One region of the Massilia sp. S19_KUP03_FR1 genome, then DNA from elsewhere that is predicted to be linked to it. Evidence: predicted binding sites of a transcription regulator. Region 1 holds the regulator's gene; each other region holds the start of a gene.
What was found. Region 1 encodes sigma-54, which starts transcription at its own class of promoters, with help from an activator protein. Its sites were predicted from a motif close to TGGCANGNAANCTGCTTT; they were not measured.
Positions count from the first base shown of each region.

Region 2: the regulator sigma-54 is predicted to act here: its motif matches at 2,458-2,475, upstream of V6M87_RS10895 (PEP-CTERM sorting domain-containing protein).
Region 3: the regulator sigma-54 is predicted to act here: its motif matches at 2,276-2,293, upstream of V6M87_RS11310 (pilin).
Region 4: the regulator sigma-54 is predicted to act here: its motif matches at 5,181-5,198, upstream of pepA (flocculation-associated PEP-CTERM protein PepA).

Region 1 is NZ_JAQQPS010000014.1:163,392-171,079, forward strand. Features, by position in the region: gene V6M87_RS17000 (KpsF/GutQ family sugar-phosphate isomerase) at 1-219, shown strand, start outside; gene V6M87_RS17005 (KdsC family phosphatase) at 219-758, shown strand; gene lptC (LPS export ABC transporter periplasmic protein LptC) at 774-1,385, shown strand; gene lptA (lipopolysaccharide transport periplasmic protein LptA) at 1,434-2,024, shown strand; gene lptB (LPS export ABC transporter ATP-binding protein) at 2,024-2,779, shown strand; gene V6M87_RS17025 (RNA polymerase factor sigma-54) at 2,783-4,273, shown strand; gene hpf (ribosome hibernation-promoting factor, HPF/YfiA family) at 4,338-4,691, shown strand; gene V6M87_RS17035 (hypothetical protein) at 4,773-5,732, shown strand; gene V6M87_RS17040 (PAAR domain-containing protein) at 5,741-6,004, opposite strand; gene V6M87_RS17045 (hypothetical protein) at 6,026-7,498, opposite strand; partial or broken gene V6M87_RS17050 (T6SS effector phospholipase Tle3 domain-containing protein) at 7,512-7,688, opposite strand, start outside.
Region 2 is NZ_JAQQPS010000008.1:135,912-143,599, forward strand. Features, by position in the region: gene V6M87_RS10880 (sensor histidine kinase) at 1-128, opposite strand, end outside; gene V6M87_RS10885 (ATPase domain-containing protein) at 125-1,678, opposite strand; gene V6M87_RS10890 (pyridoxamine 5'-phosphate oxidase family protein) at 1,816-2,352, shown strand; gene V6M87_RS10895 (PEP-CTERM sorting domain-containing protein) at 2,507-3,130, shown strand; gene V6M87_RS10900 (GGDEF domain-containing protein) at 3,266-4,483, shown strand; gene V6M87_RS10905 (aminotransferase-like domain-containing protein) at 4,480-5,946, opposite strand; gene V6M87_RS10910 (LysE family translocator) at 5,956-6,540, opposite strand; tRNA gene V6M87_RS10915 (tRNA-Gly) at 7,603-7,676, shown strand.
Region 3 is NZ_JAQQPS010000008.1:224,374-232,061, reverse strand. Features, by position in the region: partial or broken gene V6M87_RS11325 (IS21 family transposase) at 134-355, opposite strand; gene V6M87_RS27255 (hypothetical protein) at 410-535, shown strand; gene V6M87_RS27250 (hypothetical protein) at 495-1,199, shown strand; gene V6M87_RS11315 (group II intron maturase-specific domain-containing protein) at 1,245-1,613, shown strand; gene V6M87_RS11310 (pilin) at 1,757-2,224, opposite strand; gene sucD (succinate--CoA ligase subunit alpha) at 2,468-3,349, opposite strand; gene sucC (ADP-forming succinate--CoA ligase subunit beta) at 3,365-4,534, opposite strand; gene V6M87_RS11295 (DUF2889 domain-containing protein) at 4,531-5,169, opposite strand; gene V6M87_RS11290 (DUF4124 domain-containing protein) at 5,482-5,931, shown strand; gene recX (recombination regulator RecX) at 6,060-6,530, opposite strand; gene recA (recombinase RecA) at 6,537-7,658, opposite strand.
Region 4 is NZ_JAQQPS010000005.1:266,653-274,340, reverse strand. Features, by position in the region: gene prsT (XrtA/PEP-CTERM system TPR-repeat protein PrsT) at 1-2,390, shown strand, start outside; gene V6M87_RS07780 (N-acyl amino acid synthase FeeM domain-containing protein) at 2,664-3,257, shown strand; gene V6M87_RS07775 (ThiF family adenylyltransferase) at 3,355-4,221, shown strand; gene pepA (flocculation-associated PEP-CTERM protein PepA) at 4,311-5,138, opposite strand; gene V6M87_RS07765 (class I SAM-dependent methyltransferase) at 5,394-6,068, opposite strand; gene V6M87_RS07760 (GNAT family N-acetyltransferase) at 6,199-6,924, opposite strand; gene V6M87_RS07755 (nucleotidyltransferase domain-containing protein) at 7,145-7,688, opposite strand, start outside.

The DNA of each region.
Region 1 (7,688 bases):
CTGCGCCGCTTGATCGCCGGCGACCACGATTTTTCCAGCATCGTCATGCGCGATGTCATGCACGCCAACCCGCGCAGCGTGCAGGCCGAGCAGCTGGCGGTCGACGCGGTGGCCATCATGGAAGAATTCCGCATCAACCAGATGCTGGTGGTCGATACCGCCGGCGTGCTGGTCGGTGCCCTGCATATCCACGACCTGACCCGTGCAAAGGTGATCTGATGATGTCGACCCCTCCACTTGCTCACATCGAGCGCGCGAAACGCATCAAAGTCATGATCTTCGACGTCGACGGCGTGCTCACCGACGGCAGCCTGACCTATAGCGCCGACGGCGAAGTGAGCAAGACCTTTTTTGTCCTTGACGGCCTGGGTATCCAGCTGCTGGCCAAAACCGGGGTCGTCACGGCCATCATCAGCGCGCGCAAATCGGTCATCGTGGTGAAACGCGCCGCCGATCTCGGCATCGCCCACGTCTACCAGGGCATCCACGACAAGCGCGTCGCCTTTGCCCAGCTGCTCGAGGCGACCGGCGTCACGGCCGATGAATGCGGCTACATCGGCGACGACGTCATCGACCTGCCGCTGCTCACCAAGGTCGGCTTTGCGGTGGCCGTGCCGAGCGGTCATGCGGACGTGCAGCATCGCGTCCACTACGTCACGCGCGCGGCCGGCGGCCGCGGCGCCGTGCGCGAAGTGTGCGATCTCGTGATGCGCGCCCAGGGCACGTATGATGCGGCGCTTGCGCCTTATTACGCGTGATTGGTTACTGAGCCCATGCCCAACAGCCAAAAAAGTCATTCCAAGCGCACCGCGCACCGCTGGCCCCTGATCGGTCTGATGCTGGGCGCTGTGTTCCTGGCGCTGGGCAGCTTCTGGCTGGTGCAGGTGACGCAGGACCAGGGCGAACAGAACGTCGACGTGAAATCGAGCGAGCCCGATTACATCGTCGAAAACTTCAGCTACGTGCGCATGTCGCCCGCCGGCCTGCCGCACTACGTGCTTTCCGGCGCCAGGCTGTCGCACCGGCCCGATACCGATGTCTCTGACATCGACAAGCCGGTGATGCGCAGCATGACTCCCGGCCGTCCGAGCATGACCGTCACGTCCAAAACGGCGCAGGTGCTGCATGAGCAGAACCAGGTCGACATGAAGGGCGACGTGGAAGTGCTGCGCCCCGCCTCTGGCAAGACGCAGGCGCTGCAGATTCACAGTCAGGCGCTGAGCGCCTTGCCGGACGATGAAATCGTCAAGACCGATCAACCGGTCGAGATCCTGCTCGGCACGTCCAGGCTGACGGGCGTCGGCATGCTGGCCAATAATGCAACGCAGAAGCTGCACGTGGTCAGCCAGGGCCAGATCGTGTCGCAGCCGCGGACGCCAAAATAATTCAACGATAAAAACCGACACATGCCCTTTGAACCAGGATTGATTCCCATGAAAAAAATCTTCGCCGCCGCCGTGCTGTCGCTGCTTGCCTTCCATGCCAGCGCCGAAAAGGCCGACTCGCTGAAACAGGCCGTGATCGACTTCGATTCGGCCGACGTCGACGAAGTGACGCAGACCCGCATCCTGACCGGCAACGTGATCCTCACGCGCGGCACGCTGATCATGAAATCGGAAAAGGCCGTGCTGCAGGCGTCGGCCGACGGTTACATGAGCGTCACGCTCACCACCGTGCCGGGCAAGATGGCCACATTCCGCCAGAAGAAGGACGGCGGCCCGGACCTGTGGGTGGAGGGGCAGGCCCAGCGCATCGAATACGACGAGCGCACCGAGATGGCCAAGCTGTTTAACAACGCGACCGTGAAAAACCTGGAAGGCACGCGCCTGTCGAACCAGGTCGATGGCGAATTCATTTCCTACGACAGCCGCAAGGAAGTCGCGCTGGTGCGCAATGACGTCAGTGGCGAGAGCCGTGTCGGCAAAGGCCGCGGCACGCTGATCCTGGCACCCCGTAAAACGGCGGCCGCCGCAGCTGCGGCCCCAGCCCCAGCCCCAGCCCCAGCCCCAGCGGGTAAGAAATAATGGCGGAAATTGACAGCGGCAGCACCCTGATCGTGCGGGGGCTGCAGAAGAGTTATGGCAAACGTTTGGTGGTACGCGACGTGTCGCTGCAGGTCAAATGCGGCGAAGTGGTTGGTTTGCTGGGCCCGAACGGCGCCGGCAAAACCACGTCGTTCTACATGATCGTCGGCCTGGTGCCGTCGGACGCCGGCGCCATCGAAATCAACGGCGTCGACATCTCCAGCCTGCCGATTCACCGGCGCGCCGTCATGGGCTTGTCCTATCTGCCGCAGGAAGCGTCGGTGTTTCGCAAGCTGACCGTCGAAGACAATATCCGCGCCGTGCTCGAACTGCAGACCGTGGACGGCAAGGCGCTGTCGAAGGCCCAGATCAACGATCGCCTCGACACCTTGCTGGCCGACCTGCAGATCGAAAAACTGCGCGAGAACCAGGCCATGTCGCTGTCCGGCGGTGAACGGCGGCGCGTTGAAATTGCGCGCGCGCTGGCCACCAATCCGCGCTTCGTGCTGCTCGACGAACCGTTCGCCGGGGTCGACCCGATTGCCGTGATCGAGATCCAGCGCATTGTGCGCTTCCTGAAAGAGCGTGGCATCGGCGTCTTGATCACCGACCACAACGTGCGCGAAACGCTCGGCATCTGCGACCGCGCCTACATCATCAACCAGGGTGCGGTGCTGGCCTCCGGCCGTCCCGACGATATTATCGCGGACGAGTCGGTGCGGCGCGTGTACCTCGGCGAACACTTCCGGATGTAAGGGATGAAACAATCACTCCAGCTTCGGACCTCGCAGCACCTGGCGCTCACGCCGCAGTTGCAGCAGTCGATCCGGCTGTTGCAGCTTTCGACGCTCGAGCTGCACCAGGAGCTGGAGCAGGCCCTGTCCGACAACCCGCTGTTGGAGCGCCTCGACGACCCGCTCGACCGCTCCGTGCGGCTGCTGGGCGACGGCGCCATCAACGCACCAGGCGCGCAGAGCGAAGCCCCTCCCGCGCCAGGCAGCCAGGATGCGCCGGCGCCTGCTGAAGGCGCGGCCGAAGGTGGCGGAGAAGAGGGCGGCGGCAGCGGCGAAGAAGCGCAGGTCAGCCACGACGGCGACACTGACTGGAGCGACAGCAGCCGCGCCAAGGGCAGCGACGACGAAGAATCGCGCCCCCAGATCGAAGCGTCCGGCACCACGCTGCGCGAGCACCTGATGGAGCAGGCGCGCCTGGCGGTGCTGTCGCAGCGCGACCGCGCGCTGGTCGAAATCCTGGTCGATGGACTGGACGACAATGGCTACCTGGAGGAGTCGCTGGACGACATCCACGCGCGCCTGCCGGAAGAACTTGAGATCGATCTCGATGAACTGAAAACGGCGCTGTCGCTGGTGCAGAGTTTCGATCCCGTCGGCGTGGGTGCACGCGATGCGTCCGAATGCCTGGCGCTGCAGATCCGGCGCATGGCGGGCATCCCGATGGTTACGCGGCGCATGGCGCTGGCCATCGTCGAAAATCACCTGACCTGGTTCGCCCAGCGCGAAACCACCAAGCTGAAAAAAGCACTCGATTGCGACGATGAAGATTTGCGCGAGGCCCAAGTGGTCATCCGCGCCTGCAATCCGCACCCCGGCAACGTGTTTGCGTCGAACGTGTCGGACTTCGTCGTGCCCGACGTGGTGGTCAAGCGGGTCAAGGGCGCGTGGGTGTGCATGCTCAACCAGGACGTGATGCCGCGCCTGCGCGTGAACAGCGCCTATGCCGCCTTGCTCAAGCAGGGCAAGAGCGAAGCCCAGATGGGCGCGCAACTGCAGGAAGCGAAGTGGCTGATCAAGAACATGCGCCAGCGTTTCGACACGATCCTGCGCGTTTCCGAGGCCATCGTGGAGCGCCAAAAGAATTTCTTTTCGCACGGTGCTGTTGCCATGCGGCCACTTGTTCTTCGGGAGATTGCTGATACACTAGGTCTGCACGAGAGCACGATCTCACGTGTCACCACCCAGAAATTCATGCTGACCCCACACGGCATGTTTGAGCTGAAGTACTTTTTTGGCAGCCACGTCGCCACCGATGCGGGAGGAGAAGCATCCTCGACGGCGATCCGGGCATTGATTGTGCAACTCACAGGAGCAGAAGACCCTAAAAATCCACTTTCTGATAGCAAGATCGCGGACATGCTGGGGGAACAGGGGATGGTCATCGCGCGCCGCACGGTCGCGAAATACCGTGAAGCATTAAAGATCCCTCCTGTTACCTTGCGCAAGTCCATGTAAGGCGTTCGACCGGCGCGCATCGCGTACGGCACCGAGCGTGGCATTTCTTCAAAGGAGTTTATGTATGAATCTCACCATCAGTGGACATCATCTTGAAGTAACCCCCGCCATTCGCGAATATGTCCAGGCCAAACTGGAACGCATTCGCCGCCACTTCGATCAAGTGATCGACATCGCCGTGATCCTCACCGTCGACAATCTGACGGAAAAAGACAAACGACAAAAAGCAGAAATCAATCTTCGAATGTCCGGCAAATTGCTGCACGTCGAAAGCCTTTCGCACGACCTGTACGCCGCCGTCGATGCGCTCATCGACCGGCTCGACCGCCAGGTCATGAAATACAAGGAAAAAGTACACGAGCATGACCATCAGGCCATCAAACACCTGACTGAAGGGGGCGTTGCCGTCCCGGTGTAATGCATACCAACTGAACAGGGAAGGCGCCTCATGGGCGCCTTTTTTGCTTTCTGGTAACTTATAAATTATCATCGAAAGAACATGCTCAACAAGAAGGTTGATTCGATGATGATGTGCTTGCTTCGATGCTGCGTGCCGATACTGGCACTCACGTGGCTCACTGCTGCCGCGGCGGCGAGCGATTGGTATCCTTTCAATTGGGCGATCAAGGCGCAGCCGGGTTTCGTGACAGACAGAGTCGCCATCGTCCTGCCGGTCACACTCGACGGTAACGCGTGCAGCATGCAGCTCGACACAGCGGTAGGCACCAGCCGGTTGTATCGCTCGGGCTTGCCAGTGCGTTACGCCGCGAACGCCGGGCAGCTCGTGATCGGCCAGTTCGGCGTCGGTGCCATGCTGGGACGGCGTACCTTCAACCTGATCTACCCCGACGATGCAGCCCACCGGGAAACCGGATGCCGTTTGACCGATGTCGGCCCCCTGGTGGGCACCATCGGCAACGATCTGTTCGCGAACGGTAATCTGACGCTGGACTTGCGCCATGCCCGCTTTCGCTTTATCGAAGGCGCCGCTGCGCTCGTCGCAACGGATGCGAATAGCGTGCCCTTCACGATGACGACCAGTGAGGAAGGGCATGGGCAGGTCCCGCTCATCGAAGTCACGCTCGCTGACCGGCGCCGCGTTTCCCTGATCGTCGACACCGGCAGCGCGCCTGCACAATTGATTGTGTTTCACGAACCTGATTGGCTGGCGCTGGTAGGGCCAGCCGGCGCACGCGATGCGGTGGCGGTAACAACGATGTCGTGGAATCATCCGATGCTCTGTCGCACGGCACCGATCCGCGCTGCGTTCCATATCGGGCCGATTGGGCTAGGTACCGGTACCGGGGCATCGTTCTGCACGATTGACAAGCAGCCGGCATTTGGGGGCTCGAGCCTGTTCGGCACGATCGGCATGGTGCCTTTCCAGGATCAAGCGATCACCTTCGACTATGTCGGGCAGCGTTTCCTGATCACGGCGCCTGATGTGCACCTTTTTTGATTCTGCGCTCAGCCGCAGCCGCTCTTCGGCACGGTTGACATCAGCGTCGCGCCACAGCTCGTGGCGTGGCCCTCGAACGCAACCGGTACGCCGTCGATCAGGACATGCGGATCGCCCTCGGCGATCACACATACTTCATGGCCTTTCATCGGACAAAAGCAGCGGTCGCCCTTGCGCGCCACTGCAACGCCCATCGCGGTCGTATTAGGCGCGGCGGCGACGACCTTGCCGCCATGGCTGGTTGGATCGTTCAATCGAATCACGCGACGCATGGCATGTCCTTTCGTGGTGGGTCACTGCGAAAAACCTTGCGGGTAGCGCGGTGCATCATGGCGCAAGCCCCACCACGGCAAATAGGCATGGTTGCCGCCCCGGGCGCGGAACCAGGGTGCGCCGGGCACGATCGGCCGCACGACGGGCGGCGGCAGCACGACCGTGGCGGTAAGCTCCTCCTGGTCGGTGGTGCCGGCCACCAGCACGTTCTTGCCGAAGTGGTTAGCGTAGGCAATCGCCAGCGCGAGATTCGTGAGGGCCGTGCCTGCCCCCATTTCGCCAAGCAGGGCGGGGGTATTGAAGGTCTGCTTCATGAAGTCGAGTTCGGGGACTTCTTCGGTCATGGTGCGGGCCAGCACGGCAAGGCGGTCGGACGAGTCGCGGTGCAGGTTGGCAGCGTCGTGGATGACGAAGCCGATCGAGGTTTTCTGGATGCCGGCGTTCGCGGCGGCCTTGTCGAGCGCGGCTTTCCAGACTTGCAGGGGGCGTGACTGGCCGTTGTCGCTTGCCTCGAATGCGCTGGCTTTTCTGACGGCGGGGTAGGGCAGCCATGCCAGTGATGCGCGGTCAGTTTTATAGTCTTGGCCGGCCAGGACGAGCAGGACCATGTTCTCGTTGATTTGCGCATCCTTGGGGTGACTAGGGGCGTCCCAGTTCATTACCCAGACCGTTTCGTCAGGGTGCAGTTGCAGATAGTCGAGGCCTGCCGCGAGCGAGGTAAAACCGGCGTTCGGTCCTCCCATCTTGATGCGCACGTCAGGTGGGGTGCTTCGGGTCCAGGAATTCGGGAAGCTTTTGCTTCCGATATCAAAGCTGTCGATGATGCTATCGCGCGTAACGGCAGCAGCATCGACTTGATCAAGCTTCCCGTCAGGAAGAGCATATTCCACGTGGATGCCGGCAAGCTCCCGCCAAGTGGCTTTATCCTTCAATGAATGTGCATTATAGAAATAGTCGGAATCGCTGAAATAGATGTCTCGGAATAAATTGGTTATTTGTTCGATATATTGATAGTGGTAATACTTGAAGCTTGCTTTCCCATTGTTTCCATCCGCTATATAGGATATTGCTTGCAAAGAGCTATATTTTTTTGGGTTCGATATTACTTTGTCGTCATCTTTATTCGGGCCGATCAGCCCCATAGTCCATAGCAATTGCCATTCGGTAGGGTAATCGCGTCGCTGAAGGGGATTCAGCCATTGCAAGCCCACGACCTGAGCCATGTGCAGCTTTCGAACTGGCTGGGGCGTGGTGGAAACAGCGGGCACTGCTTTGGTGGAATTCGCTGCCAGTAGGGTCGTCACCACCAGAGCAATTCCGGCCCCGAGTGCCGGAAGCGCAAAAAGTCGCATGTTCAGTTCCCCATTAGTTAGCCTGCGTGTGCCGTCGGCTTCGCTACGATAGCTCCAATATGCCGTGAGTGAGAAAAGCATAACAAGTACAAGGATGCTGCAGGCCGTGCGCCGCCCCCACGTTCGAATAAAGATGGTCATGGATATTTGCCTCTCATTTTGAAAAAATTTCACGTTTGTTAATGATTTTGGAGGGCATACTGCCTTCGTCCGTTTTGTTGGCCCAATCGATTGCAGATAATTTTCGGAACTGCCCCTTCAAGAAATATTCGGCGAAATCTACACTAGTGATTTCAATATCCATGCCTTTTAAATAACGCCAGTCGGCGAT
Region 2 (7,688 bases), on a different contig from region 1:
ATGTGGCGCACCCCGGCGGCGTCCCAGGCGCTGGCGACGAGACCGGTGGCGTCCGTGAATTGCTGCAGCGGGGTGCGCCAGTCGTCCCAGTCGACCGGAACGTGATCGGGCAGGGTGACGTTGATCACGCGGCGGGTTCGAGCGGCAAGTCGGCGTCCGGCGGCATGGGCGCGCCGCCGGCGACGGCTTCTTCCACCGCCGGGCTCTGGCGCGAAGGTGAACGTGACAACAGGCCGTAGTAGGCCGAGAACGGCAACTGCGGTACGGCCTGGACGTCGCAGCCGGTTTCATCGATCAGCAGCAGGCCGCCCGCGCCGATGGCGTATTCGCGCGTGATCTGCAGGTTGCGGCTGCCGCGCACTTTGGGCACGGCGATCGCGCGCCGCAGCATGGTCGAAATTTCGACGTAGTTGAGCAGGATGATGTTGTCGACCAGGTGCGAGCCTTTGAGTTCTTCGCTGATCTGCGACACGCCCAGCAATTCAGGGCTTTCGTAGTTGAACAGCGTTGTCGCCAGGCGGTGCTTGAAGAAGGTCGCCAGTGCGTACAGGTAATCGGCCACCTCGCTACGGCTGGTCATTTCGTAGACGGCAATCGAATCGAGCACCACGCAATCGACGTTCCCGGACTCGACCAGCTTGACGATGCGCTCGAAGTGCACGTCCAGTTCGAGTTCCAGCGGCGACTCGTAGTGGATCACCAGCTGGCCGGCGTCGACCAGTGCCTGCAGGTCGAAGCCGAGCGACAAGGCATTGCGCATCAACTGGCGTGGATGTTCGTCCAGGCTCACCAGCAGCGCCTTGTGGCCGCTCGCGATGGCGTGGCTGAGGAACTGGACGCCGAGCACGGTTTTGCCGGTGCCGGAAATGCCGCTCACCATCGTCACCGAGCCTTTGTAGATGCCGCCATCCATCATGGTGTCGATGGCGGGCGAACCGGTCGACATGCGCTCGTCCGAGGTCGGCTGGTCGTAAAGGGAAATCGGGCGCGACTGGGCGCGGCGGTAGACGTGCACGCCCACGTCCGGCTCGATGCGCAGGGTGTGGCTGCCGCCGATAAAATCCTGGCCGCGCGATTTCATCACCGTCAGGCGGCGGTGCACGCGGCGCCGGTTTTCTTCGCGGCTGAGGGTGATGATGGTGTCGAACACGAACCGTTCATGGGCCAGCACGCCGGTCATCGACTCGTCCTTCTCGGCGGTGACGAGGGTGGTCACGCCCAGGCGCGTGAGGCCTTCGATGAGCAGGTGCACGTCCTCGCGAAACTGCATGGCGTGCGCTTCGGCGTACAAACGCAGGGGCGTCAGGCCATCGATCAGCAGGCGCCTGGCGCCCATGCCGCGCAAGGTGGCGGCAAAGACGCCGTCGTCGCTGCGAAATTCGCTCAGCAGCACGGCCGGGCTGGTCTGGATGATCTTGATCTTGCCCTGGTCGATCTGGCCTTGCAGGTCCCAGTTGAAGCCGGCGGCGTCGCGCAGCAGTTTGACGGGGTCGAGCTCGAACGAGACGATGGCGCCCGGTTCGTCGTGGTCCACGGCGCCGTGGTAGATGAAGCCCAGGCCGAGCGTGGTCTTGCCGGAGCCGGGCGGGCCCTCGACGAGCAGGTTGTTATTGCGCGGAACCCCGCCGTGCAGGATTTCATCGAGTCCCGCAATACCCGTCTTGACCAGCTGAGTCACTGACTGTCCCCCTGATTTAATAGGGGGCAAGTTTATCATGCGCGGCGCTTTGCCTGCGTGACGTATCGGTGAGTTGGCGAACGTTCGGCAACCTGGTCTTGGATTAAAGTTGTTTATCACTTAACAGGAGACACACCATGGATTCGATCAACCAGAACCAGCCCGAAGAAAACCACCGCGACCTCGTCGGCGCGGACGCCGTCAAGCAGATCAAGGAAACCGTCGACAGTTCCGATACCTGTTTTTTTGTGACCGCCACCTACAGCGGCGCGTCGAGCGGCGCGCGCCCGATGAACATCCGCCAGGTCGACGACCAGGGCACGCTGTGGTTCCTGAGTTCCAGCGACAGTCACAAGAACGCCGAGATCGCCGTGGACCCGAGCGTGAAGCTGTACTTGCAAGGGTCGACCCACTCGGAGTTCCTGCATCTGTCCGGCCACGCCACCATTTCGACCGACAAGGCAAAAATCAAGGAACTGTGGACGCCGATCCTGAAAACCTGGTTCACCGAAGGCGAAGACGATCCGCGCATCACGGTCATCAAAATCGTGCCGACGGATGCGTATTACTGGGACAACAAGCACGGCAAGGCAATTGCCGGCATCAAGATGCTGATTGGCGCCGCGATCGGGAAAACGCTGGACGATTCGATCGAGGGCACGTTGCGCGTTTGAAGTGTGGTGGCGCGGCATGCCGCACTGTCGAAAAATCTTACAGTGCGGACTAGTTTATGGAACGGCATGACGATAAGTGGTTGATTGCATGAGGAATGTGTATAGTGGAACAGTTATTGCTTTATTGCACGTATACATTCTTAACGGAAATCACATGAAAAAATCGTTTGCCACCTTGTCTGCCGCTTTGCTGTTCGCGTTCGCTGGCAGCGTCCAGGCCGGACCGCTTCTGTATGCCCAGGCGGGCAAGCAAAATGTGACGGAGTACACCTTCACGGCGGCGGCAAGCGGCGACCTGCTGGCGTATTTCGTGGGCGCCACCGCTTCTTATACGGAGGAGATCACGGTGCTGATCAACGGCGTCGCCAGTTCGATCCAGGGTCTCAACAACAAGACCGCGCACAACAATGACACGCTCAATTTCGGCACCGTGCAAGCCGGCGATGCGCTGGTGTTCAAGATGGTCACCATCACCCCGACCACCGGCGTGGGTCCCTGGTACTCGCAAAAAAGCCTGAACAGCGACGGCGTCAACCATATCTATGCCGCCACCTACGCAGGCGACCGCGCCCTGCCTGCCGGCGTCGTGGTGGCATTCGAAGATTTGGCGAAAGGCGGCGACTTCAATTACGCCGACGTGCGCTACTTGTTCACCAACGTCTTGATCAATGCTCCTGCCAGGGCCGGCGCCAACGTCCCCGAGCCGGGTTCGCTCGCCTTGCTTGGCCTGGGAATCGCCGCTTTTGCCGCCAGCCGCCGCAAGCGCGTCACCCGGTAGCGGAAACAATAGTTGAAGAAATGAAATCTTTAACATAGATGCCTGTTATACAATCCTCGGTGGGCCGACATTCGGTTTCTATTGGGGAAAAGTCTTGCAGACCGCAGCTGTTAATTGTTTTACCTGGATCTTGCCGTGAACATTGCACTACGGCTGGACCTGCGCACCATGATGCTGACGATGGCATGCATCAATTTGCTGTTTGCGGCGATGCTGGCGCTGGTGTCCTTGCATTCCGGCAGGGTCAAGGGTGCGCGCCAGTGGGCGGTGGGCATGGTGCTGCTGGGCGCCGGTTATTCCGGAGCCGGGCTGCTGGTCGACACGCCGCCGCCCGCGGCCATGGTGATCATGGCCATGGGCATCGGGCTTGGCCTCGGCATGATGTTCAATGGTATCGAGGCATTCAAGGACCAGCCCTGCAGTTATCGCCTGACACTCGCGCTGGCGGTCGGGATGGGCGTGCAGACGTTTTGGTTCCTGGTCGTCAGGAACGATGTCCAGGGCCGCATTACCGCCAACTGGCTGGTACATTCACTGGTCAACCTGGCCTGCGCACGCGCGCTGTTTGTTCGCGTCGCGCAACCCTTGCGCACCGCGTACTGGCTCGCCGGCGCCTCCTTCCTGGCCCTCGGTAGCGCTACGCTGGCACGCGTGCTGGCTGCGCTGTTTGCGCCGGCCAACACGGTCTACCTGTTCGCCCCCGGCAAAATCAGCCCCGGTGTGTTCATGGTCGCCAGTCTGGCGCAGATGGCGCTCGCGTTCGGCCTGATCCTGATGATTAATTACCGCCTTGCGAGCGATTTGCGCCAGTTGGCCTCGACCGATTCGCTGACCGGCGTACTCAATCGCGGCAGCATCGAGAAAGAGCTGTCGCGTCAGGTGGCGCTGGCGAAACGCAGCGGCGCGGCGCTGGCACTGATGATGATCGACGTCGATCACTTCAAGCGCATTAACGACAGCCACGGCCATCCGGCCGGCGACGAGGTGCTGCGCCAGTTGGCCGCGCTGCTGCGATCCTTGGTCCGGCAGGGTGATGCCGTGGGCCGTTACGGTGGCGAGGAATTCTGCATCGTACTGCCCAACACCAGCGCGCCTGCCGCCGCCCTACTGGCCGAACGCCTGCTGCAGCGCTATGCCGATTTGCGCGTGGCATGGGGCGCGACCGTGCTCAACGGCACCGTCAGCATCGGCATCGCCGATAGCGCCACCAGCGGGCACGCGGTGGCGCCCCTGATCGCCGCCGCCGACCGCGCGCTGTACCAGGCCAAGGCGGCGGGGCGCAACCGGATGGTGCTGCACACGGCGGACGAACCGGCGCTGGCCGAGGCGCAGCCCAGAATGCAGTGGAATTAACAGTTCGCATCCGAACTGGCGGCGCCGCTGACGCGTGCCAAACTTGAGCGCGCTCCCGCAACAGCCTGCAAGCGCTCTTGCAGATAACTACTCAGGCGTGGGTGCTGGCTGAACGCGACGTTGAAACGGATATGCTGGTCGGGTGTGTTATGTGCCGAGAAGGCGGCGCCACGCATCAGCAGGATCTTGTTGCGGAAGGCGTCTTGCACCAGCAAGTCAACGTCCAGACCTTGTGGCATGGTGCCCCACAAAAAAATCCCTGCATCGCCCGGCTGCTCGAACAGCACGCCGGCCGCGCTCAATTGGCGCGCACTGGCGTTGCGCGCCACCATGATCTTGCGCTGCAGGCGGTCCAGGTGTTTGCGCAAGTTGCCGGCTCTGAGTACCTCCAGCAGCACATATTCATTCAGCGCCGGCATCGTCATGATGGAATGGATCTTGGCTCGCATCAGCACGCGCAGCAGGGCAGGGGCGGCGGCGAGATAGCCCAGGCGCAAGGCAGGGCTGAGTGCCTTGCAAAAGCTGGAGTAATAAATCACGCCATCGAGGCCGGACAGGGATGCCAGCCGCGTGCTGTGGCCTTGCTGAAAATGGCCGTGTACGTCGTCTTCAGCGATCAGGACGCCATATTGCTGCGCCAGGATCAGGACCTTGTGCAAATTGGCAGCACTGCTGCTCCACCCAGTGGGGTTATGCAGCGCCGTTTGCATGAATAGCAGGCGCGGGCGGTGCTCGCGGCAAGCGGCCTCGAATGCCGCCAGATCGAGTCCATCCGGGCGGCGCTTGATGGGCACCAGGCGGATGCCATCCTGGCGCAAACGGCCAAACATCAGAAAATAGCCGGGATCTTCCACCAGCACGGTGTCGCCGGCTTGCAAAAAACTACGGCAAATCAGGTCAATGGCATGGGTGCCGCCAAAGGTGGTGAGGATGTGGCTCGCGTCAACGGCCGCGCCGATGCCGCGCAACAGCAGCGCGATGTGCTCACGTAATTCCGGTAGCCCCTGCGGCGGACAGCGCGAGGCCATGCCGGCAGGGCTACGCGCCAGCGCCTTTTGCACGGCCGTGGCCGGTACCGCGTCATGCAGCCAGGTCGGCGGCAATGCGCCGCTGCTGGCCTGCAAGACACCAGCGCGCTGATCGTTTGCCTGCTGCGCCAACCACACCGCCTCTTGCTCCTCGCCCGCTTCGAGCGCGACGTCATCGGGAACCGCGCTGCTGGCGTCGGTCCTTGTGCGCACAAAAAAACCCGCCGTGCCATGCGAATCGATGACGCCTGCCGCGACCAGCCTGTCATACGCCACCACGACTGTATTCGTGCTGACGGCTAACTGCGTGGCGAGCTGGCGTATCGATAACAGTCTGGCGCCGCCAGGCAGGGCCCGGCTCTCGGCCAGATGGCGCAACTTTGCCTCAATCTGCGCGGACAGGGCGGTGGTGGAGGAACGGTCGATGGCGAACATGTTCAAAGTCTAGCGTAAAAACATCACGGCCAGGATTAGCAAGATGGCACCCATTGTCAGGTTGAAGACGCGCTGCTTGTACGGATCTTTCAGCAAGTGACGAATCGAGGCGCCAAACAAAGCCCACACGACACTGCAAGGCGTTCCCACCAGCGTGCCAATCACCGCCACCAGCACCGCACTGCTCAGGGTGTTGTGCCCCACAGGCATGAAAACCGACGCCACGGTAATGGCCTTGACCCAGCTTTTGGGGTTCAGCCCCTGGAATGCTGCCGCCTGAACAAATGACACCGCCTTGGCTACAGATGCCCCACCCACCGATGCCCTGCTGAGTTTCCACGCCAAAAACACCAGGTACAAGGATCCCGCGATGCGCAGCAGCTGCTGTGCCGTTGGATAGGCCAACAGAACACTTCCCAGTCCCACGCACACGAGCATGGTCTGCACGAATGCGCCGGCCTGGATGCCCAGAATCGCCGGCAGCGCGCCGCGCCCGCCAAAATTGGCACCCGTGGCGGCGAGCATGACATTGTTCGGTCCCGGTGTGACCGACATCACAAAGCAGTAGCTCATCAAGGGCAAAAGATCGGTCATGGCATGCAATTCGTCGTGTGGAGTTGGTACGCAGTCTGGGCGCGCAGCGCAGCGCGGACAAGACACAAGGACGAGGAGACAGGCCCATGCTGTATCAATCGATGGACCGCTACAGTTGCCTTGTTGGTGTCGCAGACAATGCGTGGCGGCCATCACACCAGCGAGAAAAGCGGCCATCCGATTTTTCGTCAGAACTGCCGTGTCTGAAATTTGTCAAACATGTCAGAACCCGCGTAGAATGCGGGGCACGCGGGTGTAGCTCAATGGTAGAGCAGAAGCTTCCCAAGCGTGCGACTCGAGTCGCGAGGTTAGCCGGAGACCTTCCCACCACGTAAAGAGTGTGGAAATTCAGTGCACCACCTGGCAAGTCGGGGTGGATTTACGGTAGTTGGAAGTCAAAAGTGTACTTGTTATACGACGAAGGCTGTGTGCCGCAATTGTCTTGAGGTGTCTCAATGAACCTGCAAGACCGAGGGTTCAGCCCCTCGTAGTCTAGGAGCGGTGCGTCACTGGCAACGGTGGGGTGCTAAGCGCTCTGACAATGTAGCCACCCCTCGGGGTATGCCGCGTCCGTGAGGAGGTGGCAGGAGTTCGGCATATGCGGCCGGACGAGGCGCTAGGCTGGGTTGGTTGGTTAATACGTGTGAACTGCTATTAAACGTCGTCAAGCTTGACGAGCCATACGCATTGGTTGGAGGCTCGATGTGATCGGTTGTTTGCTTGCTTGGTGCAAACACGCTGACATTGGTATCACCGGCGAAAAGGCAGAACCTTCCCAATCCTGTTGGGTATACGGAACGAGGAAAGCCTGTTGTGTCGTCTGGCCCGTCTGGCAGACAAGGATGACCGCAAGGTTATTTGATGGCGCAGCAGGTAGAGGATGATGGAAAAAGCGAATGCCTCCCTGTAACGGGGTGGATAGGGGCTGAAACGATCGCCCCGACGCGAAAGCGTGCAGACTTCCATCTGGTGATCTGTCGTAAGATAGGTTTGTAAATCGCATCCTAATCGGGATAACGCATCCCCGTTAGGGGAGTAGTACGTCTTACCGTTAGGGTCAAGGCGGGTGTAGCTCAATGGTAGAGCAACGGCTTCCCAAGCCGACGACGAGGGTTCGATTCCCTTCACCCGCTCCATACTTCCGGAGG
Region 3 (7,688 bases), on a different contig from region 1:
GTGGAAGTAACATAAATCCGGCGGTTGCGCAGTGAGGAAGTACGTTCTTACCTGCGGAGAACTCGCCTCATGCCTGAAAGGACGACGACGCGAATTGAAGCGAGGATTGAGCAGAGGTCGTCGTAGTCCGGTGCCGAGGCCGGGAAGGCTGGCACTGCTTGACCCGGAAACCGCCGTACTTTGTGAAGTCCAGGAAGCCGGCGAGGTAGCGAAGCTGGCCGTCGCCGTACACCTCAAGCTCGATGGCCACCGTCTTCATGGTGCCGTACAGGACCTTGCGCGGCACGCTGCCGAATGCAGCGAAGACGCGCTCATGGCAACCGATCAGCGTGCCCACTTTCATGTCGCTGCTGAAAACTTTTAATGACACAGCCACGGGTTTCGTCGCGGCCATCGTACGCATCATGCCGTGCTTGCTGCACAGCATGACGTGAAGAACGGCTACCGCGTCGTGGTCGATATTGATCTGTCACAGGTCTTCGACAGGATCAATCATGACATCTTGTATCGACCGTTTAAGCAAACGTGGGGATGACACTGACGTAACCAGACTGCTCCTTGCCTACCTGAACCCGGGAATTGTAAATCGTGGCGTGGTAATGGCGCGGGCCCAGGGGACGCCCCAAGGTGGGTGCTTCTCTCCATTACTTGCCAACATGCTTCTCGACGAACCGGAGCAACCATGCCATCGCCACTCCGGAGGAGCGACGATGACTTGGCATCGACATGCCTTGGCAAATCTTCATTCAGCTTGGACACACAGCCGGTTCGTGCGCATCGGCAACCCACACTATGTAACCTTATCGACGAATGTTGCAGACTTGCCTAGTTTCATGCAATTGCATGAGTGCAATTTTCTGGCGCCATTCACCCGCATTGCTTTCGCCGGGTCGCCTGGCGAAGGCTCAGGCGACCCATGCCGGGCAGGTGTTAACCTGCAATGGGCCGTCGTCATCGGCGAGCAGCGCGTCCTGGCGCGCATCTTCGAGCGCGGCGAAGGCACGACAGCTTACTCAGGTAAGAGCGCCAGTGCCGTCGCCTGTGCAGCATGGATGGCCGGGTTGGTGACCACTGGCATTGTGAACGTTGAAATGCCCGGTGGCACCGCGCCGGTGCGCTTGTGGGAGCGGCGCTGGATTGCAAGTATGGCTATTCGGTACAGCTCGATTTTTAACGAACAGCTAATAGCAATGCCATAAGTGGCAGACGAATCGATGAATACTTCGTGAACATGGCACGCGACAATGGAATGCGAGCCGCTGCCGTCGATTGCAAGCGCATTTGCAGATAGCGTGAGCATGACCTGCATACTTGGATGGAAGGCGTACTTCGGCTTGACGCAAACGCGAGGAGTCTTGCATAAGCAGGATGGTTGGATGCGTCACCGACTTGCGAGCAATCCATTCGAAGCAATGGAAACGCGGCCCGACGAGTTACCGGGAATTGCTGAAACCACAGGCCAAGCCTTATGTTGTGCGATTGGTTGCTGCAAACAGCCGCCGCCTGTGACACAACAGCAGGCTCGCGCTGAACAACGTGCCGACGATTGGCTATTTCGATCGTCCATGCTTGCCTGGCCTCACTTCACCTCAACTGCCTATGCCGATTCATAAGCGCCATGACAGAACCCTTATCCGGAAAGGCGAAATGTAATCTTGCAAAACGAAATGCGCGGAAAAAGGCATGCGGGATCGACGATGTTCATTCTTAATGCAAAAAGCCGCCCGAGGGCGGCTTTCGATATTACGACATAGTATTACGAACCGGAGACGAACGAGTTCTTCTGGAATGCAGCTTTCACAGCGGCGTTTTCCGAGTCTGATTCAATCTTCCAGGTAACGGAACTCGTGTTCAACGTTGGGGTGAATTTCACGGTCGAACCATCGGTATTCTTGCCGATGTCATTCAACGTCAGGGTGATGATGCCGCTGCCAGTAACGGTAATGGACTTGGCTTCCTTCGATGCCGTGAACGGCGCAAACAAATCTCCGTTCTTCGTCGTGTTGCAGTCGTCGACCTTACCCGCCTCTTGTGCGCACATTGCGACAGCGGTTTTGTAAGGATCAGCAGCCGACAGCGCGTTGGCAGCTTTTGCTTTTGCGGTATAGTCGCTGTACGCCGGGATCGCAACAGCGGCCAGGATACCGATAATCGCAACCACGATCATCAGTTCGATCAGGGTGAAACCTGCTTGTGCCTTCTTGACCATTTTCATCGATTTCATCTTAAATCTCCTTCGGGGTTAGTGGTGTATGTTGGACTACTGGTAGTGTACTTAGCAATTGCCGTGCCAGCCCAGTTTCCCCCGGTTTTTATGATTTTCGGTTGTCGAAAACGGTGATAGTGACGTCTTTTGTCAGTGCGAGTGACAAAATTTGTCACTTTGTCGCTTGGTTAGCATATTTTTGCCACCTGGAATTAAAAAAGGAAGCCGAAGCTTCCTTTTTTTGTTCTGACTGAGAACTTTTTACAGCATGGCCTGCAGCAGGCGTGCCATTTCCGATGGGTTCTTGGTGGCTTTGATGCCGCATTCTTCCATGATGTCCAGCTTGGCTTGTGCCGTATCGGCACCGCCCGAGATCAGCGCGCCAGCGTGGCCCATGCGCTTGCCTGGAGGCGCCGTCACACCAGCGATGAAGCAAACCACCGGCTTCTTCATGTTGTCCTTGATCCAGTAAGCCGCGTTGGCTTCGTCCGGGCCGCCGATTTCGCCGATCATGATGACCGCGTCAGTATCAGGATCGTCGTTGAACATCTTCATGATGTCGATGTGCTTCAGACCGTTGATCGGGTCGCCGCCAATGCCGACTGCCGACGATTGGCCCAGGCCCAGTGCCGTCAATTGACCGACTGCTTCGTAGGTCAAGGTGCCCGAACGCGAAACCACGCCGATCCGGCCCTTTTTATGGATGTGACCTGGCATGATGCCGATCTTGATTTCGTCTGGCGTGATCAAGCCTGGGCAGTTAGGGCCCAGCAGCAGGGTTTTGGAACCCGATTTGGCCATGCGGTCCTTGAGGGCCATCATGTCACGGACAGGAATGCCTTCGGTGATGCAAATTGCCAGGTCCAGGTCGGCTTCGACGGCTTCCCAGATGGCGGCAGCTGCGCCCGCTGGTGGAACGTAGATCACCGACACGTTGGCGCCAGTGGCAGCCTTGGCTTCGGACACGGTGGCGTAAATTGGAATGCCTTCGAAATCTTCGCCGGCTTTCTTCGGGTTCACGCCAGCGACGAACGCTTCTTTGCCGTTCGCGTAGTCGCGGCACATGCGGGTGTGGAATTGACCGGTCTTGCCGGTAATCCCTTGGGTGATGACTTTGGTATCTTTGTTGATCAGGATCGACATTGTAATTTCCTCGAATTAAGCGTGACCGGCGGCAGCGGCGACCACGGCCTTGGCTGCATCTTCCATCGTATCGGCGGCGATGATCGGCAGACCGGAATCGGCCAGCATTTTCTTGCCGATTTCTTCGTTGGTGCCCTTCATGCGGACCACCAGCGGGACTTGCAGCGAAACAGCTTTCGATGCGGTGATCACGCCTTCGGCGATCACGTCGCAACGCATGATGCCACCGAAAATGTTGACCAGGATGGCTTTCAGGCCTGGGTTTTTCAACATGATCTTGAACGCTTCCGTGACTTTCTCAGCCGTGGCGCCACCGCCGACGTCGAGGAAGTTGGCAGGCTCGCCGCCGAACAGTTTGATGGTGTCCATGGTGGCCATGGCCAGGCCGGCGCCGTTCACCAGGCAACCGATGTTGCCATCGAGCGAAATGTAGGCCAGGTCGAATTTCGATGCTTCGATTTCAGCTGGGTCTTCTTCGTCCAGGTCGCGGTAAGCGACGATTTCTGGATGGCGATACAGCGCGTTGGCGTCAAAGTTCCACTTGGCGTCCAGGGCGATGACTTTGCCTTCGCCGGTGAGGATCAACGGGTTGATTTCGGCCAGCGATGCGTCGGTTTCCCAGTAGGCTTTGTACAGGCCCATCAGCTGCGCGCGGGCATCGGCCAGCGATGCGGCAGGCACGCCGATTTTGGTCAGCAGGTCGTCGGCTTCTGCGTCTTGCAGGCCGGCCGACGGGTCGATGGCGACCGTGTGGATTTTTTCCGGGTTGGAGTGGGCAACTTCTTCGATGTCCATGCCGCCTTCGGAAGAACCCATCAGCACGACGCGCTGCGACACGCGGTCGGTGACCAGCGAGATGTACAGTTCTTTCTTGATGTCGGCGCCTTCTTCAACCAGCAGGCGACGGACTTTTTGTCCTTCAGGGCCAGTCTGGTGCGTGACCAGTTGCATGCCCATGATCTGTTCTGCGTATTCTTTGACCTGGTCGAGGGAGAACGCAACTTTCACGCCACCACCTTTGCCGCGGCCGCCAGCATGGATCTGGGCTTTGACGACCCACACCTTGCCGCCCAGCGTTTCAGCTGCTTTCACAGCCTCTTCTACGGACATGCACGGAATGCCGCGCGGAACCGTCACTCCGTACTGCCGGAGGATTTCTTTGCCTTGATACTCATGGATCTTCATGCTGGCTTCCCTTCTTCTGTTACTGATTGAGAAATACGATTAGATGGAACTGCAACTACTTGTTCACCGCCGGGCGCAGCTTCGGCCCAACGCGGGTAAAACTTGGCGACTGCGGGACCGTCGACACGCAGGGCGTGGCAGCGGTCGAGCTGGAACGGACGTTCCGTCGCAGGGGTTTCAACATTGTCGACGCCTTCATGGGTCGAGAGAACTTCGTTGGCGTACGCCTGCACGGCGGCGGTCGGTAAAACTTGCGCCAGTTCGGTCAGGTGGGTACAGCCGAGCACGCCGTGGAGGCGGTCTTTCAGGTGTAATCGGAAATGCTGCATCAGGTTCAGCCCCACCAGCGCCTGGTAGGCCGGACCAATCGTGTTGCACATGCCTGGATAAGGCACGGCATCCGAGGCGGCGTCGGCCGCAACGATGTTGAAGGCGCGGTCGATCGTGATGCGCAGCTTCAGGTCATGGATGGGGTCGCCAGCGGCACGCAGTCCCGAGGCCAGTTGGATAGCGCGCGTCTTGACGTCGCGGATATTGGCATCGAGATCCCACAGTCCATCTTCGCGCGAGTAGGCAGCGACTTCGATGGTGCGCGTGTGCCGGAGCGTGCGCGGTGCGGGAGGTGACAAAGGCATAAAGAACAAAACCGGCGGGGCGGTAGTAAGTGTGTGCAGCCGTGTGCAGATGCACGTCAACGCAGTTTCTACGATGACAACCGCTCATGCGGCGCTGCTAAAACCCCAAAAGTTTAGCACATGCGTCGGTCAGTTGCACTGCAACATAGTATGCACGACAGATTCCCGGAGGGATCACACCAGATATTCGTTCTGGTGATAAGCAATATCACTTAGATTGGAAGCAATGTGCAGTATCCGCCGATACTGCTTTCTGGTATGTTTCCAAGTAGAACTAAAGCGAATAACGAACGGAGACCTGTCGGGAATGTTATGTTGAAATTTTACAGTTGCATGCTTGGTGTCGCCGTGCTGACAACCGCGCTGCCTGTGGCGGCCCAAATCTATAAATGGACCGATGCGCAAGGCAAGATCCACTACAGCGACTACGCTGGCGACGCCAGCGCAGGCCGTTCGACCCAGATCCGCGTGACGCCCGCGCAGCCAGCAGGCGACGCGCCACCGGCGCAAGATTGGCGCGTCCGGGAAGCAGAATTCCAGAAGCGCCAGCGCATGGCGGCGACCCCGGAGCCGCGCTTTCCGACGGTGTCTGCGCGTAGTGGGAGTGCGTCAGATCTCAGCTATCGGAGTGAGAAGCCGGGCGCAAAGTGCGGGCTGGCACGCGATATATTGAGTGGCGCGGCGCAGCATACCAATCGCAAACCGACGGACCAGAACGACCGCGATATCGCCACGAACGACATCAAAACATTCTGCCGCTAGAGCGACACGAACCAGACAGGTGGGAGGCAAAACGCCAGCGCGCAGCGCCATTCACGGATGAGGAGCAAATGACTTGATCAAGTCGTTTGCGGCGAATGACGCTCCGCGCTGACGCCTTCGCGCCAAGCTCAAGCGTCGTCGTGGTCGCCGAATGTTTCTTCCAGCCCCTGCATGGCCACGCGCGCTGCCCGTTGCGAAAAACCGCGCTGCAACAAGAACCGCATCTGCTTGCTGCGCTCGGCAGCGTCCGCAGCGACGGTGCCGAACTTGCGCCGCCACACATCAGAGGCGCGCGCCGCTTCGCTGTCTGCCAGGCCGGCCTTTAAACCAGCCAACGCTTCGCCGTTCACGCCATGGCTTTGCAGTTCGGCCATGATGCGGTTGTTGCCGAACCGCGCAGAGCGGCGGTTGAGCAGGGATTCGCAGAAACGTTCCTGCGACAGCCAGTTATTCTTTTCCAAAAAGTCGAGCAAGGCGTTCACGTCATCGCCCTCCTCGGCGTAGCGGGCCAGCTTGCGCCCAAGTTCCAGACGGCTGTGCTCTCGCATCGACAGATAGCGCAAGGCACGGCCTTTGAGGCTTAAGGCCGGACCCCGCATGTTGACTTATTCGGCAGCGGCAGGCGCAGCAGCGGCAGATGCAGCAGCAGCAGCCTTGGTGGCCTTGGCCGACTTGCCCGTCTCTTCAACTTCGCCCGGACCTGGCGGGATCTCGCGCACGCCCAGTGCAACGCGCACCTTGTTCTCGATTTCACGGGCCAGGGCTGGACGCTCTTTCAAGAACAAACGCGCATTGTCCTTGCCTTGACCGATGCGCTCGCCGTTGTAGCTGTACCACGAGCCGGACTTCTCGACGATTTTGTTATCGGCGCCGAGATCGAGAATTTCACCCTCACGGGACGTGCCTTCGCCATACAGGATGTCGAAGTGCGCTTCCTTGAATGGCGGCGCGATTTTATTCTTGACGACCTTGACCTTGGTTTCGTTACCGATCACTTCGTCGCCGGACTTGATGGAACCGGTACGGCGAATATCCAGGCGCACGGACGCGTAGAACTTGAGCGCGTTACCACCGGTGGTGGTTTCCGGGCTGCCGAACATGACGCCGATCTTCATGCGGATCTGGTTGATGAAAATAACCAGGGTGTTGGTGCGGTTGATGGAACCGGTCAACTTGCGCAGCGCCTGCGACATCAAACGTGCCTGCAAGCCTGGCAGCGAATCGCCCATGTCGCCTTCGATTTCGGCGCGTGGCGTCAAGGCCGCGACCGAGTCGATGACGATCAGGTCGACCGAACCGGAACGCACCAGCGCGTCGGTGATTTCCAGCGCCTGCTCGCCCGTGTCCGGCTGCGAAATAAGCAGTTCGGACAGGTTGATGCCCAGCTTTTGCGCGTAACCGACGTCCAGCGCGTGCTCGGCGTCGATGAAGGCGCAGGTGCCGCCCAGCTTTTGCATTTGTGCGATGGTCTGCAGGGTGAGCGTGGTTTTACCCGACGATTCCGGACCGTAGATTTCGACGATGCGGCCGCGTGGCAAGCCGCCCACGCCCAGCGCGATGTCCAGGCCAAGCGAGCCGGTGGACACGGTCTGCACTTCTTCGACCGGGGTGTTGGCATCCATGCGCATCACGGAACCCTTGCCGAACTGCTTTTCGATCTGCGCCAGGGCGGCGGCCAGAGCCTTGCCCTTCTCTGCCGCGTTGAGGTTGGTTTTTTTATCGTCCATTATTTTCTTTCAGTATCGGAGATGCCTAGA
Region 4 (7,688 bases), on a different contig from region 1:
AAAACTCTGCCGAACTGACCAGCCTGCGCGGTGACGCCTTCCTCTCCCTGAACGATACGGTGCACGCCAAAGAAGCCTACGACCAGGCGCTGGCGCTGCAGCCGGGCCGTGGCGATGCGCTGGTTGGTCAGGCACGTATCGCGGCCAGCCAGAAAGACCTCGACGGGGCGAGCCGCCTGGTCGATGAAGCGGTTGCAAAAGACCCGACCAATGCCGAGGTATTCGTGGCGCGCGGCTCCCTGCTGGCCGGACAGGGCAAACTCGACGAAGCGCTGGCCGCATTCGCCCAGGCCCTCAAGCTCAACCCGCAACACCGCAGCGCCCACATCGAGCGCGCCAATATCGAAATTGGCCTGAAGCAGTTTGCCGAAGCGAAGACCGACCTCGACGCCGCCAGCAAGCAGGCGCCGGGCAGCCTGATGGTACTCTACACCCAGGCCGTGCTCGATTTCAGCCAGGGCAAATCTGCCGCAGCCCGCGATACGCTGTTGAAAGTGCTGCGCGCAGCCCCGGACCACTTGCCCAGTACCTTGCTGGCCGGCGCAGTGGAGCTGAACCTGAATGCAAATACGCAAGCCGAGCAGTATCTGCGCAAGTACATCGAATCGGTTCCGTCAAATGTGTACGCGCGCAAACTGCTGGCCCAGGCTCAGTTGAAACTGGGACAACCGGCGCAAGCCGTTGCCACGCTGGCGCCGGCGCTCACCGATGGCAAGGTCGACGCCCAGCTGCTGTTGCTGGCCGGCCAGGCAAACTTGCAGGTGTCAAATTTCCCCAAGGCAATCGAGTATTTGCAGCAAGCGGTCGCGCTAGAGCCAACCGCAGCACCCGTCCGCGCGGCGCTGGGCACGGCGCGCATCGGCCAGGGTGATGTGGCCAAGGGCATTGGCGACCTCGAGGCCGCGGTCACGATGGATCCAAAAGCCACGGCCACGGCCGCGTCGCTGGTGCAGGCGTATGGCGGCACCAGGCAGTTCGACAAGGCCCTGGTCGTCGCGCAAAACCTGACCAAACAACAACCTGCCTATGCCCCAGGCTTCAATATGCTCGGTGCCGTCTACGTGAGTCGGGGCGATGTGGTCAATGCCCGTGCGGCATTCGAAAAAGCCGTCGCACTGGACCCGAAATTGTTCAACGCGGTGAACAACCTGGCCCAGCTCGACCTGCGCGAAAAGAAACCCGACGCGGCACGCAAGCGCTTCGAAACGATGCTCGTCGCCGACAAGAAAAACTACGGTGCACTCGCGGCCCTGGCAGAAATTGCAATGCGGGAAAACAAGCCTGCAGAAGCCACCACGCTGCTCGAAAAAGCCGTTGCGGAAAATGGCGATGCGCTGCCGCCGGCGCTGACGCTGGGGGCCCATTACCTGCGCACCAAGCAAGCCGAAAAAGCCGTCACGCTGCTGCGCAAGTACCAGACGGCCAATCCCGCCAACGCCGATTTGCTCGACATCCTGGGCCAGGCCCAGGTGGGCGCCAAGGATTTTCCCGGCGCGCTGGAAACGTTCAGCAAACTGGTGGCGGTGTTGCCCAAGTCGGCGCTGGCGCACGTCCACCTCTCGGTGGCCCACGCGGCAATGAAAAACGATACGGAAGCGGCAGCCGACTTGCGCCGCGCAGTCGAACTGCAGCCTGACTTCGCCCCTGCCCGCGTGGCCCAGGCAGAGCTGGCTATGCGTACCGGCAAGACGGAAGAAGCGCTCGCCATGGCGCGCCAGGTGCAAAAGATCAACGACAAGAATCCGCTTGGCTTCCTGCTCGAAGGCGATATGCAGAGCTTCCTGAAAAAGCCGGCACTGGCCCAGCCAGCCTACGAAAAGGCATTTGCGCTGAACAAGACGGCGCCGATGATGGTGAAGCTGGCCGAAGCGATGCGCCTGAGCGGCAAAACCGCGGCGGCTTCTGCGCTGGCGGCGCAGTGGAACAAGGACCATCCGGCCGATACCATGGGCGCGATGTACTACGCCGAACAGATGATGTCTGCGAAACAATACAAACCGGCGTCCATCCTGTTCGAAGACATTCTGAAACGTGAACCGGCCAATCCGGTCGTGCTCAACAACCTGGCATGGGTGTACCAGCAAGAAAAAGACCCACGCGCCCTGGCCACTGCGCAGCAAGCGCTCAAAGTGAGCAAGGACAGTCCGGTGGTGATGGATACCGTCGGCTGGATGATGGTCGAACAGGGCGATACCAAGGGCGGCCTGGTGCTGCTGCAAAAAGCGGCAGCGCTGATGCCGAACGCCCCTGACGTCCATTATCACCTGGCGGCCGCCCTGCATAAAAACGGCGACAAGGACGGTGCACGCAAGGAATTGACGGCGCTGCTCGCGCAAAACAAACCATTCCGCGAAATCGATGAAGCACGTGCGCTGTTAAAGACCTTGTAATAATAATGTGGTTCCTCATGGAAATAAATTGGGGCGCCACCGTTATTACCTCAGTGCATTAATTCCGAAGAATGGGAAATTAATACCTGATTTACATTTTGTTTCCACTTTTTGGTATTAATTTGATAATAGGCTGATTAATTTCCTATCGAATCGCCATTTTGTCGGTGAACGCGATAATATGACGTCCTCATAGATGAGGACGTTATCTTGAACCAAGATTCATTCGGAATCAGGTTGACCGATACTGCGGAAGGTCGCAACTCGGCCAGCATGCTGATTAATAAGATGTATGCGTGGCGTGGATACGCGGGAACGCACCATTTCTCCGACGATCCTAACCGTATTACCCTCACTGCCACCGACAAAGGCGATGTCGTCGGCACCCTGACGCTGGGCATGGACTCTGAAATTGGCCTGGTGGCCGACCAGGTATTCAAGGATGAACTCGATGAACTGCGCCGCAGCGGTGCGCACCTGTGCGAATTTACCAAGCTGGCGTTCGATCCGGCGGTCCGTTCCAAGACCGCGCTGGCCAACCTGTTCCACCTGGCCGTGATCTATGCGCGCGATATTCACCAGTGCACCGACATCGTCATCGAGGTCAATCCGCGCCATCGCCGGTTCTACGAATACATGCTCGGCTTCAGGCGCATCGGCGACATGAAGACCAATACCCGTGTGAATGCCCCGGCCTATCTGCTGCGCGTGAACCTGGCCTTCGTCAGCGAACAAATCGCGAAACACGGCGGATCGTTCAGCACGGCGGTCAATGAGCGCTCTTTCTACCCCTATTTCTTTTCGCCACGCGAGGAGCAGGGTATTATTCACCGTCTGCTATCGATCGACGAACAGCCGGCGCACTAACGCGCGCCCGCTTCCCGATGTTGCAGCGCCGGCCTTGTGCCGGCGCTGGCGTTTATGGCGCCGCATTACCGAACCTTTTACTATTTAACGGCTTCCCATGACGATTTCATTTCGCTACGAGCAGGCATTTTCCCGCAATATCGGCTGGGTCACGCCTGAGGAACAAGCCATTCTGCGCACCAAACGCATTGCCATCGCCGGCGGCGGCGGAGTCGGCGGCGTCCATTTGCTGACACTGGCCCGCCTGGGCATTACCAAATTCCACCTGGCCGATTTCGATACCTTCGATTTGCCCAATTTTAATCGCCAGGTTGGCGCGAACATGTCGACTTTGGGACAACCGAAAGCGGACGTATTGGCGCGCATGGCGCGCGATATCAATCCCGAAATCGATATACAGTTATTTCCAGAAGGAATTAATTCAGACAATCTCGCGGCATTTTTCAGCGGTGTCGACCTGTATGTCGACAGCCTGGATTTCTTTGCCTTCGAAATACGCCAGAAAACCTTTGCCATGTGCGCAACACTCGGCATTCCGGCGACCACCGCCGCGCCGCTGGGCATGGGCACGGCCCTACTGAATTTCATGCCGGGCAAAATGACGTTCGAAGAATATTTTCAGTGGGGCGATTTGCCGGACCTGGACAAGGCGATCCGGTTTGCCGTCGGCCTGGCGCCGGCGGGTTTGCACCGTTCCTACCTGGTGTTTCCGGAGGCGGTCAATTTTGCCGAACAGCGCGGACCGTCGACCATCATGGGCTGCCAGCTGTGTGCCGGCGTCGCCGCGACCGAATCGCTGAAAATCCTGCTCGGCCGCGGCGACGTACTGGCAGCGCCGCACGGCATGCAGTTCGACGCTTACCGCAACAGGCTGTCGCGCACCTGGCGCCCGTGGGGTAACAAACACCCGATCCAGCGCCTGGCCATTGCGATCGGCAAGCGCCAGTTTGCCGGCAAAGCCTGATTTGAACCTGGCATAAAAAAAACCACTGTCCGCAGACAGTGGTTTTTTTATATCGTATGACGGACCTGGCACGAGGCCAGGCACATCAATTACGACTGCTTGCGACCGCGCAGGAAACCCAGACCCAGCAGGCCCAGGCCCATCAGACCCAGCGATGCTGGCTCAGGAACTTCGTTGGCGAATACCACGTCAAGCGAACCGTTGATCGTGCGGGTGCCGCCGACAGGGAAATTGTTCAACTGACCCGACTGAAACGACAGATTGTAGAAAGGTGTTGGCGAAATGAAAAACGCCTTGCCTTCATCGGTCAGCACAAACGTGGTGGTAGAGCCGAAACTACCGCAGTTGATGCCGCTTGCGCCTGGGGTGGGGCCGGTTCCGCAGGTCTTCAACGCAGGATTGAGCTCACCTTGGCCAACCAGCGGATCGCCTGATGCCAAGACGACATCATCGGTGGTGTTAGAGAAAACGAAGTCACCCGTGCCGGTCGACGCATTCGAGACCAGTTTGTTATTTTTATTGGTATCGACGATCAGCTCAAGACTGTCCGAAGGGCTGGAAATGAATTGGAAAGTCGTGATGGCGCCAGATTGGCTGTATTTACCAGATGCCTTGTAAAGAGCATAGATACCGTAGGAATTGCCCAGACCAGTTTCATCAGCATCGTAGGCATAGGTGCCTTGGTTGGTGACGAACTGGCCAGCTTTCCAGTACAAAGAGACGTTGAACGTGCCATCAACATTAAACGTCGCCGTTTCGACATAATTACCAGTAATTTTGTCTGCGGCGAAGTTGTCATACGTGCCGTATGGATTGATGATGAACTGATTGAACTCAGCAGCTTGGGCGCTTGCGCCAGCGAACAGGGAAGCTGCAGCGATCGAGCAGGCCAGAATGGTTTTCGAAAACAATTTCATCTTAATCTCCGTGGGGTGTGAGGTAGTACCGATGACAGGTATATAGCAACAACTGTGCCAGATATCCAACCCCCTTAAAAATCAATGACTTACAAATTAAAAAGCTGTCGCGGAATTAACACTGTAAAAAAATCCGACACGTTTTGCTGCAACAAACTTACAAATAAGAAATATAAATGACCTGTGGAAATTTAGTAAGTTTCCATAGGTCATTATTATTTATTAAGCATAATGATTTAATGCATGCTGACGCGCTCACGCGCCATGCATAGGCTTGCGGGCCACGACATTCCAGGTATTCCCAGCCTTGAAGTCGGAGGCAATTTCATAGCCTGCCGCGAGCATCTTCTGGCGAATATCAGCCTGTTCGAAGGGGCTGTACAGAATGCCCTTTTTGATGCCCCAGTCGTTGATCTTCTGCGCCGCCCAGCGCAAGGGCGCAAAACCACTCGGGTACAACAGCACGTTCGCCGCCAGCGTCCCGCCCGGTTTCAGCACGCGCAAAATATCGCGCAAGGCGCCATCGATTGTCGGAAAGCAATGGATCGAGTTCGCGATATTGGCCGTATCGAATGTGTTGTCGGGGAAAGGCAGCTGCGCCGCGTCGGCGTGCTGAACTTGCACCTGCGGATCCCTGGCAAAGCGCTTGACGGCGCCGGCCAGCATGGAGGGCGCGTAGTCGATGCCCATCACTTTCACCTGCGGCAGCTGCTTGCGGCGGCGCCATTTCAAAATCATTTCCAGCAAGGTGCCCGTGCCGCACGCCACCTCCAGGTGCTCTGGACCGAAGTTCGGACCAAAAAAACGCAGCTGGGTGCCGATTGTGCTGTTATAGGCAAATGTCAAAATGAAGAACCCGCGCAGGTCATACCACCATGGTGGGGAGGAATACGCTTCAGCGATTTCATCCCGGTTTTTACCGATCGTCATGAATACTTCCTTGTATGAATGTAAATGGAGAAAAGAGACATTAAAATTGCAACGCGGAACGCATGTAGCAGGCGCATCCCGTGAAGGGCGCGCCTGCATGCAGATGGCAGGTGGAATGCTGCGACGCCGGTCAACCGATCAGTTTCAAACGGTTGATGATACCGACCTCTTCGCGTTGCGAAAAGAAATACGGAAACAGCGAGTGTTCATGTTCCAAATCGTCGGTGCGGCCGGCCCATTCTGCGATGAGGCTGGTTCCGTAGTCGGTGTTCATGTGCATCAGGACGGCCGGCGCTTGGACGCGCGGATTGTCACGCGGCTCGCACACCACCCGAAACTTGAGCAATCTCTCGTAAAAGCGCCGGTGGCGCGGGTTGACCTCGATGAAAATATCGCTGCAATTGTTCAGGTCGCGGGCGTAGATGAAGGCGACGTGAAACAGCGAAGCCAGCACGGCTCTCGATTTCACCGAAGGGTCGATGGCAAACTTGATCAGCTCGCACACCCTGCCGTTGGCGCGGATGGGATCGATCAAGTCCTGGAATACCTGGTCGGCCAGCAGGCGGACGCTGGAATCGAGCCCGAGGCTCAGGGTGCCGATGACTTCGCCTTTGTCGGACGCGGTCAGGGTAATCCGGTTCGGGTCCGTGACAATCTGGTGCGAGCCAGCGTAGCCACGCCAGGCGTACATCTTGTTGATGAGCACACTGGCGGAATTGCGGCGGTCGTCGATGTCCGCGGCACGAATGCCGAAAACACGCTCATTGATTGTCACGTCGACAATACTCGGAGAGGGAGACGTCGCGGCTTGAACGGCCGTGCTGGCATGGGTTCGCTCGTTCGCTAACGTGTCCATCATTGACATTCTCCAAGCAGGATGACGCCTGATGCGCCGTTCGTACTGTTGCCCATCATAGCATCCATAATCTACTGCAACAGTTATTAAAAAGCACTTTTCTCTAGACCAACAGTAATTAAATTACTTGCAGCAACAATACTGAACTGAAAGAAAAATTTCTTGACAGAGCTCGAAGAATGGTCGCCGGAGGGAATTCCCGACACGGGCACAAGCTGTCTCAGGAGACGCTTGCGCCAGACCTGGACAGGAACGCTTTGTGAAACAGATGGCGCGCCAGCAGCAGCGGCGGCATGCGCAGCCAGTTGCCGCGGACGTACAGCGCAGCACGCGCCACGCCCGTGAGTGCATCGTTACAGCTGGCATGGGCGGGCTGCAGCGCGCGCAGGAACAAGCCATCCATCAACATCATCAAGCCGCGGCGGGGCGCCGCGGGTGCCAGCGCGGCGATCGCGGCGGCCGGCACGGGCGTATCGAGCAGGCGGGCACTGTAGCGCAAGGCGTACAGCAGGGGCCGCGCCAGTTCCAGCTCGAAAGCGCGCGCCGGCAAGCCGTCCCAGAAGCCGGGCGTGGCGCCGAACTGCGTCAGCAGGCGGTGCAAATCGAACAGGTCGCGCAGGCCGTTGTCGAACTCGCCGTCATAAAACAGGTGCACCGCGCTGTGCAGGACCATATCAAACGGCGCCAGCGTCTGCACCCCGGGCATGCCCGGCACATTGACGGCGGCGGCGCGCAGGCGGGCCGGGTCCGGGCGCACGCGCGCC